One region of the Kribbella sp. NPDC050281 genome, then DNA from elsewhere that is predicted to be linked to it. Evidence: riboswitches for the same ligand, from Rfam matches in the RefSeq annotation. Region 1 holds a riboswitch; each other region holds the start of a gene.
What was found. Region 1 has a riboswitch for cobalamin ahead of metE (5-methyltetrahydropteroyltriglutamate--homocysteine S-methyltransferase). Riboswitches for the same ligand answer to the same signal wherever they lie in the genome.
Positions count from the first base shown of each region.

Region 2: linked by a shared signal. The riboswitch ahead of AB0I34_RS30800 (ribonucleoside-diphosphate reductase subunit alpha) and the one ahead of metE (5-methyltetrahydropteroyltriglutamate--homocysteine S-methyltransferase) in region 1 are both predicted to bind cobalamin.
Region 3: linked by a shared signal. The riboswitch ahead of cobN (cobaltochelatase subunit CobN) and the one ahead of metE (5-methyltetrahydropteroyltriglutamate--homocysteine S-methyltransferase) in region 1 are both predicted to bind cobalamin.
Region 4: linked by a shared signal. The riboswitch ahead of AB0I34_RS05720 (putative cobaltochelatase) and the one ahead of metE (5-methyltetrahydropteroyltriglutamate--homocysteine S-methyltransferase) in region 1 are both predicted to bind cobalamin.

Region 1 is NZ_JBFAKS010000052.1:40,176-42,370, forward strand. Features, by position in the region: gene metE (5-methyltetrahydropteroyltriglutamate--homocysteine S-methyltransferase) at 1-1,302, opposite strand, end outside; cobalamin riboswitch at 1,394-1,620, opposite strand; gene ppdK (pyruvate, phosphate dikinase) at 1,936-2,195, shown strand, end outside.
Region 2 is NZ_JBFAKS010000034.1:7,992-10,186, reverse strand. Features, by position in the region: gene AB0I34_RS30810 (Fic family protein) at 1-274, shown strand, start outside; gene AB0I34_RS30805 (DinB family protein) at 334-915, shown strand; cobalamin riboswitch at 976-1,133, shown strand; gene AB0I34_RS30800 (ribonucleoside-diphosphate reductase subunit alpha) at 1,267-2,195, shown strand, end outside.
Region 3 is NZ_JBFAKS010000003.1:309,307-311,501, reverse strand. Features, by position in the region: gene AB0I34_RS05755 (vanadium-dependent haloperoxidase) at 1-907, opposite strand, end outside; cobalamin riboswitch at 1,081-1,218, shown strand; gene cobN (cobaltochelatase subunit CobN) at 1,254-2,195, shown strand, end outside.
Region 4 is NZ_JBFAKS010000003.1:300,736-302,930, reverse strand. Features, by position in the region: gene AB0I34_RS05725 (AAA family ATPase) at 1-959, opposite strand, end outside; cobalamin riboswitch at 1,049-1,181, shown strand; gene AB0I34_RS05720 (putative cobaltochelatase) at 1,254-2,195, shown strand, end outside.

The sequences.
Region 1 (2,195 bases):
CGGGAACGAGCCGATCGTGGTGGTCGCGAGATCCGGCAGCCCGATCGACTCCTGCGCGGTCCGGCGTTCGTCGTACGGCGCTCGCTGCCGATCCTCGGGACGGATCGCGGCGACCCGGGCGCGGACGGCCTGCTCACGAGCGAGGCCGGACTCCTTCAACAAGCCGGGCGACGGATTGTCGAGGTTCACCAGTACGCCGGGCTCCTCCTCGCTGAGCGCACGGCCGAGCAGGACTACCTCGTCGACTTTCTGCCGCGCGATCGCGAGTCGCGCCCGCACCTGCGGATCAAGCTCGTCCTCCGCATCCACGTCGTACGGCACATGGAGCAGCGAGCACGAGGTGGAAACGGCGAGCCGGCCGACGGAGCCGAGCAGCTGCACGCAGGTCGACAACGCCTCACCGAGGGGAGTGCGCCAGACGTTCCGGCCGTCGACCACCCCGGCGAAAACGGTCTTACGCTGGATGGCCGGCAAGACGGCCAGCCGGTCGACCAGGCCAGGAGTGGACACGAGGTCGACCGCCAGCCCCTCGATCGCTGTGGACGCGAGCACCGGCAGGGCTGCACCGGGATCTCCGAAGTACGTCGCGACCAGGAGACGCGGGCGTTCGGTGAGCTTCGCCAACCGGTCGTACGCGCGACGGAGAGCGTCGAGCTCAGCCGGTGTGCGGTCCTGGACCAAGGCCGGCTCGTCCAGCTGCACCCAGTCAGCACCCGCGGCATCGAGCCTGCCGAGAAGTTCGGCGTACGCGTCCAGGAGACGGTCGAGCAGGCTGAGTGGCTCGAAGCCCGGAGTTGTGGATTTCGAGAGCAGCAGGAAGGTCAGTGGCCCGATCAGGACCGGGCGGGTCTCCACCCCGGCTTCTTGCGCGGCCGCCAGATCCTCGAGTGGCTTGGCCGGGTTGAGCCGGAACACCGTGTCCTCGGTGAGCTCGGGGACCAAGTAGTGGTAGTTGGTGTCGAACCACTTGGTCAGCTCCAGCGGCGCCACCTCGGCGTGGCCACGCGCCATCGCGAAGTACGTGTCGAGTCCGGAGCGATCGAGGGCGCGGAAGCGCTCGGGAATGATCCCGAACAGCTGCACGTGGTCGAGCATCTGGTCGTAGTACGAGAAGGTGTTACCGGGGAGAACGTCGAGTCCGCGGCCGGCCAGATCGCGCCAGGTGTCGGCGCGCAGTTGGCGGGCGGTCGCCTCCAGTTCGGCCGCGTCGCTGTCGCCGGACCAGTACTTCTCGACGGCCTTCTTGAGTTCGCGGTCCGGGCCGATGCGCGGATAGCCCAGCACTGTCTTGATGGTGTTCACGTCTCTCTCCTCGCGAGCGTGCCAGGGATCGGCGGGGTCGCGGAGACGCCGGACGGGTCCTCCCACGAGACCACCGATCCACCGCGCACCGGCTGGTGCGCGGACCGTCGGCAGGTCTTCGGACTCACGGGCAGTCCGGTCGGTCTGACCGGTTGGCCTACTGGCCGTCGCTTCCCGGACGCCGGGCGTCCAGTGCTGTCTGACGGCTGTCGTTCCCGTTCACCGCTGCGGGGCAGTCCCGGATTCACACCGGGTTCCCTGTTGCCTCGCCTCGTCGTCGACCACCCGACCAGGCGAACCGTCGGCACTGCCGAGCGTAACCCGCGAGCACCGCGACGCGCCGGACGGCGAGACGAACACCACTCGCGGTACCCGCCGTCGACGCGACGAAACCCCGGGATCGATTCGCCAGAAGGTTTCGTTGGCGGACGTGCCGATTGTCTTGCGTTGTCAACGGGGGAAGGGTTTTCCGGCCTTCGACCTGTGGGCAGAGTCACGTCGGCATCGTGAGACCAGTGTTCAACTGGACTGGTTTTTGGGCTTACTCTGAGAGCAACGCCCCCGCCACTGGAGTCGATGGGCCAGCGGGCCACCACACCGCGCTCAGAAGCACCGCCTGAACCACAGGGAGTGATCGTGCCGAAACTCGTCTACGACTTCGCCGAAGGCAACAAGGACATGAAGGAGCTGCTCGGCGGGAAGGGGGCGAACCTGGCCGAGATGACCAACCTCGGCCTGCCGGTGCCACCCGGATTCACCATCAGCGCCGAGGCCTGCCGCGCGTACCTGACCACCGGCTCGGTGCCACCGGAGTTGGCCGACGAGATCGACCACCACGTCGACGTACTGCAGCAGAAGATGGGCAAGAAGCTCGGCCAGGCCGACGACCCCCT
Region 2 (2,195 bases), on a different contig from region 1:
GCCCGCCGCGCCGGTGCTCACGCTCGCGGCGGCCGCGCAACTTGTCGACCGCTCCCAGCAGGCGACCAACCAGGGTCTGGCGAGGCTCGTCGAGGCCGGCATCCTGCGTGAGATCACCGACGGCCGACGCAACCGCGTCTACGAGGCGCCCGAACTGATCGACGCGTTCACCCTGCTCGAACGCCGCTTCGCCAGCCCGGCGGCGGACACCCGGATCGAGCCACCTAGCAGACCGGTCCCATCGAGGCCAGCACCAACACGCCACGCACATTGACTTTCTTCTCCCGAGCGAGCAAGAATTCGAACATATGTTCGATCGTACAGGGAGAGATGATGCCAGAGCCGTTCGACTGGGACATCCTGCACCGGCCATCGGCGATGGCCATGGTCCGGGGCCAGCTCGGCTTCAGCTGGATGGTGCTGTCCGGCCGGCTCGCGCAGTTGACCGACGACCAGTACTTCTGGCGACCGAGCAGCGAGGCGCTGACCGTCGTACGCCGGCACTACACCGGGCGGTTCCGATCACTCGGGTCCGGCGAGTGGGTCGCGCAGTGGCCCGACGAGCCGGACCATCGCGGACCACGCACGATCGCCTGGCTGATCGCGCATCTGACCGAGACGTTCTTCGAGCGCTGGGAGTGGACCTTCGGCGCCAGCCAACAGGGACGTGCCGACATCACCCTGCACGGCAACGCGCGCGATGCGGTGGCGTGGCTGACGCACTGGGTCGAGGCCTGGCAGGACGCGATCGCCGCTCTCGACGAGGAGCAGGTCATGACGATCGGCCTCAGTCAGGCGACCGAGCTGGATGCGGGCGAGCCGTTCGGTCACGTCGTACTGCGGCTGAATCGTGAGCTGATCCACCATGGCTCGGAGATCATGACGCTGCAGGACCTCTACGCAGTCGCGGCGTGAGGACCACAACATGTGCGACACGCGGCGTGGCGCTACCACAAGATCTAGGGGCAGCCGCTTAGCATCACTACTGCTGGTGGTTCGGAGTGGTCGGCACCACAAGATGTGGGGCCACGCCGAGGCAACAGGGGAATCCGGTGCGAGTCCGGAGCTGCCCCGCAACGGTGAGCGGAAGCCTTCCGCGAGTCCGGATACCTGCCACCGGCGCGTGCACCGCCCGGTGCACGTGGTCCGAGACCTCGCGGGTGGGTCGCAGGGCGTGGCGGCAGTGTTCCCGGCCGGTGCTGCCGGCCCCGTCGTGCGCCCCTCCGCGTGGCTCCGGTCCTCCGAACCCTCTTGGAGACAACACCTGTGACGATTGCTTCCTCATCCCGGGCGGCGACAGCCGACCAGTCGATCCAGCTGACCGTCGTACGCCGCGACGGTGGCCACACCGGTTTCGACCAGACCAAGATCTCGGTCGCCATGACCAAGGCGTTCCTCGCCGTCGAGGGTGCCGAGGCGGGCACCACCCACCGGGTCCGTGACCTGGTGACCGACCTGACCGGCCGGGTCGTCGAGGCCCTGACGAGCCGCGGTGACGCCCGCCGCAGTGTGCAGGTCGAGGACATCCAGGACCAGGTCGAGCTGGCGCTGATGCGCGCCGGCGAGCACCAGGTCGCCCGTGCGTACGTCCTCTACCGCGAGGAGCGCACCAAGGCCCGCACCCCGGCCGACCCTTCCGGCATCACCGACAAGCCCACGCTCACCGTCCGCGCGGCCGACGGCAGCACCGCGCCGCTCGATGTCGACCGGCTGCGCGTGATCGTCGCGGAGGCGGCCACGGGTCTGGACGCGGTCGACCCCGAGCTGATCCTCGACGAGACCCTTGGCTCCTGCTACGACGGCATCGCACAACACGAGGTCGAGCTCGCGCTGGTGATGGCGGCCCGGTCGTACGTCGAGACCGAGCCGCAGTACAGCTTCGCCGCGTCCCGGCTGCTGCTCGACCAGATCCGTCGCGAGGCGCTCGGCCGCGTCCACGGCGAGCCGCGGCAGGCCAGCCAGGCCGACATGACCGACGCGTACGCGGACTACTTCCCGCGCTACATCCGGCTCGGCATCGAGGCGGGGCAACTCGACCCGGAGTTGGCCACCTTCGACCTGGACCGGCTCGCCGCCGCGATCCGGCCCGAGCGCGACCTGGACTTCACCTTCCTTGCCCTGCAGACCCTCTACGACCGCTACCTGCTGCACATCGACAAGGTGCGGTTCGAGCTGCCGCAGGCATTCTTCCTGCG
Region 3 (2,195 bases), on a different contig from region 1:
GCCGGATCGCCGTGATCGGCCGCCAGTAGGCGTAGTCGTACTTGGCCCGCCAGCACGCGACCAACGCATCGGCCGTACTGGTGCCGAGGAGTGCGAAGGCACGTGCGCTCTTCACGATGTCCAGCCCGCGCTTGGTGACCTGATCTCGCAGTGCTGCCTGGTACTGCGCGACCGCGTTCGCGTTCCAGAACAACGCGGTCTGGGTCTGCGCGGGCGTCCGGTCGGAATCGTCTCCGGCTGCGCCCATCGCCTTCACCTCGGCGAAATCGCGCGCGTACGCCTTCGACGTGATCGGGTCTGGACCGGGCAACCGCACCTGCGTCGGTGACTTGAGAGCGAGCGGCTCAACGAACCCGAGCCACGGCACGAGCATCGGCGCGAACGCATCCGGAGTCGGACGCCACACGCCCGGTGCCGGTGTGACGTCGAGGGTCACCGCCGCGCCCCGCCCGTCGTTGAGTCGCGCCTCGATCAGGGATGCGGCGGCGGTATCGCCAACCTGCTGCCCACGGGTCTTCGCCGAGCCGTCCGGGATGTTGCTGAGTGATCCGGCGTAGTCCGCCGCGAGTTTCTGCGCGGACGCCGGGAAGTAGTAGCTCAGCACCCGGTACGCCGCCGTCACTGCCGCGGCCTCCGTCGACGCCTTGGCTCGGACGGGAGGCTGTTTCAGATACGGCCGATACCGTCCTTCGATCGCCACCACCGCGTCGTACACGGCGATGGAGACGAAGCCGAAGTACAGGCCCGAGGACGGAATCGGAGTGGCGTTCTCGGCGAAGACGGTCCGCTCGGCGATCGCATTCCAGGTGGTGATCACGGCGGGATCGGCGTGCTTGGTGCCGGTCGCGAGACTCGGTGGGACGGCAACGGCCGAGGTGGCGAGGCCGGCCACGACGACCGCGCTCACGAACGCAGAGTGGTGGAAGCGCACAGGAATCCCCTTCAGTAGAAGTCGAGTGACTTGTGCTGAAGCAGCGTTGTGCGCGATGCCGGAGGAGGCCAGCGGACAAGCCCGATCATTCCGGCCTAGCACCGTCGAGCCGGACGGGTCAAGAACTCGCCGCGCTCCTTCGGAAATCAAGCGTCCGATAGAGTCTCGGCGTCAAGCGATGGCAACTGCAGGAACCCGGTGTGAGTCCGGGACGGTCCCGCCACTGTGACCCAGCGCCGTAGTCAGGCGCAGGGGAGTCAGGAACTGCCGCTGTCGCACCTCCGGACGGGGCGTGGACACCCCGAGGAAGGACCGGTCGCGCATGCCCGCGAACCTCCTGCTGCTCTCCACCGCCGACACCGATCTGCTCGCCGCCGCCGAGGCGGACGCCGGCTGGAAGGTCGCGAACCCCGCCCGGCTCGACCTCGCCGACCTGACCCCGTTGCTGGACGCGGCCGAGATCGTCGTGGTCCGGTTGCTCGGCGGTCGCCGGGCCTGGGAGGAGGGCCTCGGCGCGGTGCTCGCCTCAGGCAAGCCGGTGGTCGTCGTCAGTGGCGAGGCCGCGCCCGACGCCGAACTGATGTCGTTGTCGACCGTGCCTGCGGGCGCGGTGACCGAGGCGCTGGCCTATCTGCGCGAAGGCGGCTCCGAGAATCTGCGCAACCTGGCCGGCTTCCTGAGCGACACGCTGCTGCTGACGGGCGACGCGTTCGACCCGCCCCGCGCACTCCCGGCGTACGGCGTCCGCGGGACGTTCGTCGAGGATGAGCGGCCGGTGGTCGGGATCGTCTACTACCGAGCGCACGAGATCTCCGGGAACACGGCCTTCGTCGATGCGCTGGCAAGTGCGGTCGAGGCCGCCGGCGCGCAGCCGCTGCCCGTGTACTGCGGGACGCTCCGCGGACTCGATCCGACCAGCGATGAGAACGCCGGACTGTTCGACCTGCTGCACAAGTGCGACGTCCTCGTCACGACCCTCCTCGCCGCCGGCGGGTCCGTCGCGGCCAACGCGAGCGCGGGCGGCTCGGACGATGCCTGGGACGCCGGAGCGCTCGCGTCCCTCGACATCCCGCTGATCCAAGGCCTCGCGCTGACCTCGACCCGCGAGCAGTGGCTGGCCAGCGACGCCGCGATCAGTCCGATGGACGCCGCGACCCAGGTCGCGATCCCCGAGTTCGACGGACGACTGATCACGATCCCGTTCTCCTTCAAGGCGTACGACGCCGACGGTCTGGCCCGGTACGCGCCGGACCGGGAGCGGTGT
Region 4 (2,195 bases), on a different contig from region 1:
GTGATCTGATCCGCCCGGATCCCATGGCTGGAGGCGACCTCGGTCAGTACTGCGGATGGCGTCGGGCGACCGCCGACGGCGAGAATTCTGGTGACCAGCCGGGCTCGTTCGGACAGACCGTGCCAGGTGGCGAGCAATGCTTCCCCGAGTGCGGCCGGGACTGTCGGAGGCAGACTTCGCTCGGAGCCGGACAGACCGCGGACCATCAGTTCGACGAGATAGGGGTTGCCGTCCGACCTGGCCAGGACCTCGGTGGCGAGCTCGATGTCGGGCGTGTGGCCGAGCAGTCCTTCGATCTGGTTGCTGACGGCGTCCAGGTCGAGCGGTTGCAAGGAAATCTCGCCGAAGTACGGCATCCGGCGCATGTCGGCCAGCCAGGAGTGGAGTGGATGCCCCTCGCCGCGTTCCTCGGTCCTGCAGGTGGCGATCAGGACCAGCCGCTGGACCCGGAATCCCGCGATCAGGTAGGACAGCACGTCCAGAGAGGCCACGTCGGCCCACTGCAGGTCGTCGATGACGACCACCGTCGGGCGCTGGTCCGCGATCCGGTTCAGCACGAGATCGACCAGCATCGGCAGCCGCGTCGAGTCGCTGCCGTCGGCAGCGTCGCCGCTGCCGTTCGTTCCGATCGAGGGAAGCAAGGCGGTCAGCCCATCGGTCGCGGCGAGGATCCGCTCCCGCTCGTCCGCGTCGGCCTGGCTGAGCCAGTCCTGCAGTGCGCCGCTGATCGGGGCGAACGGAACCGACGCGCCACCGAAGTGCACGCACGATCCCCACAGGACGGTCAGCCGCGGATCCCGGCACATCTCCCGCGCCAAGCGGCTCTTTCCGATGCCGGCTTCACCGTGGATCACGATCGCGCGCGGGATCCCGCCGACGGCGTCGCGCACCACGTCGCCGAGCAGTTCCTGTTCGACGGCCCGTCCCGCAAACCGATGATCGGCCCGAAGACCCCCCATGTCACCTCAGTGAACACCCATCCGCGCCCAACCGACAGGCCCACCACCGCCGGGTGCGGGTGTGAACCTGGTCGCTGAGGGATGGGTGGCGTGTGTCATGATCGGGCGGACGGTTGTGGAGGAACACCGGTGACCGGCTTCGGCCGGGAGTCCGGGGCGGTCCCGCCACTGTGACCGGGATGAATCCCGGAAGCCAGGACATCCACCTCCGTCCGTCGGGCTGCGGTCTCCGTGGTACGGCGTACCAGCTGCCGGCGGGCGTGGATACCCGCTCGACGAAGGGATCCACCGCTCATGCGGCCTGCCTCACCGTCCAGTGGTTTCCCGTTCACCGCCGTAGTCGGGATGGACGATCTTCAGCTCGCCCTGATTCTCGCGGCGATCTCGCCGGCGATCGGTGGGGTGCTGATCCGGGGCGAGAAGGGTACGGCGAAGTCGACCGCGGTCCGCGCACTGACCGAGATCCTCCCGACGGTGGACGTCGTACCGGGCTGCCGCTTCTCCTGCGACCCCGACCACCCGGACCCGGCCTGTCCCGACGGACCGCATTCGTCGGTCAGCGAATCCCGGCCGGCCCGGCTGGTCGAGCTTCCGGTGGGTGCGACTGAGGACCGTGTGCTCGGGTCGTTGCATCTCGAGAAGGCGCTGGCCGAGGGCATCACGGTGTACGAACCTGGACTGCTGGCGGCGGCGCACCGCGGGATCCTGTACGTCGACGAGGTCAATCTGCTGCACGACCATCTGGTCGACGTACTGCTCGACGCTGCGGCGATGGGACGCGCGACGGTCGAGCGTGACGGGGTATCGGTCACGCACCCGGCGCGGTTCGTCCTGGTCGGCACGATGAACCCGGAGGAGGGTGAACTGCGGCCGCAGTTGCTCGACCGGTTCGGGCTGACTGTTGATGTCGTCGCCAGCCGGGATCCTGCCGTCCGGGTTGAGGTGATGCGGGCTCGGCTCGGATACGAGGCTGATCCGGATGCCTTCATTGCTCGGTACGACGGTCCGCAGCGCGAGCTCGCCGAGCGCATCGTCAAGGCTCGTGCCCTGCTGACCGAGGTGATTCTCACCGACTCCGCCTTGCGTCAGATCGCGGAGATCTGCGCGTCGTTCGACGTCGACGGGATGCGGGCCGACCTGGTCACCGCGCGGACGGCGGTTGCCCACGCTGCCTGGTCCGGGCGGACTGTGGTCGAGGTGGATGATGTGCGCGCGGCCGCCAAGCTCGCGTTGCCG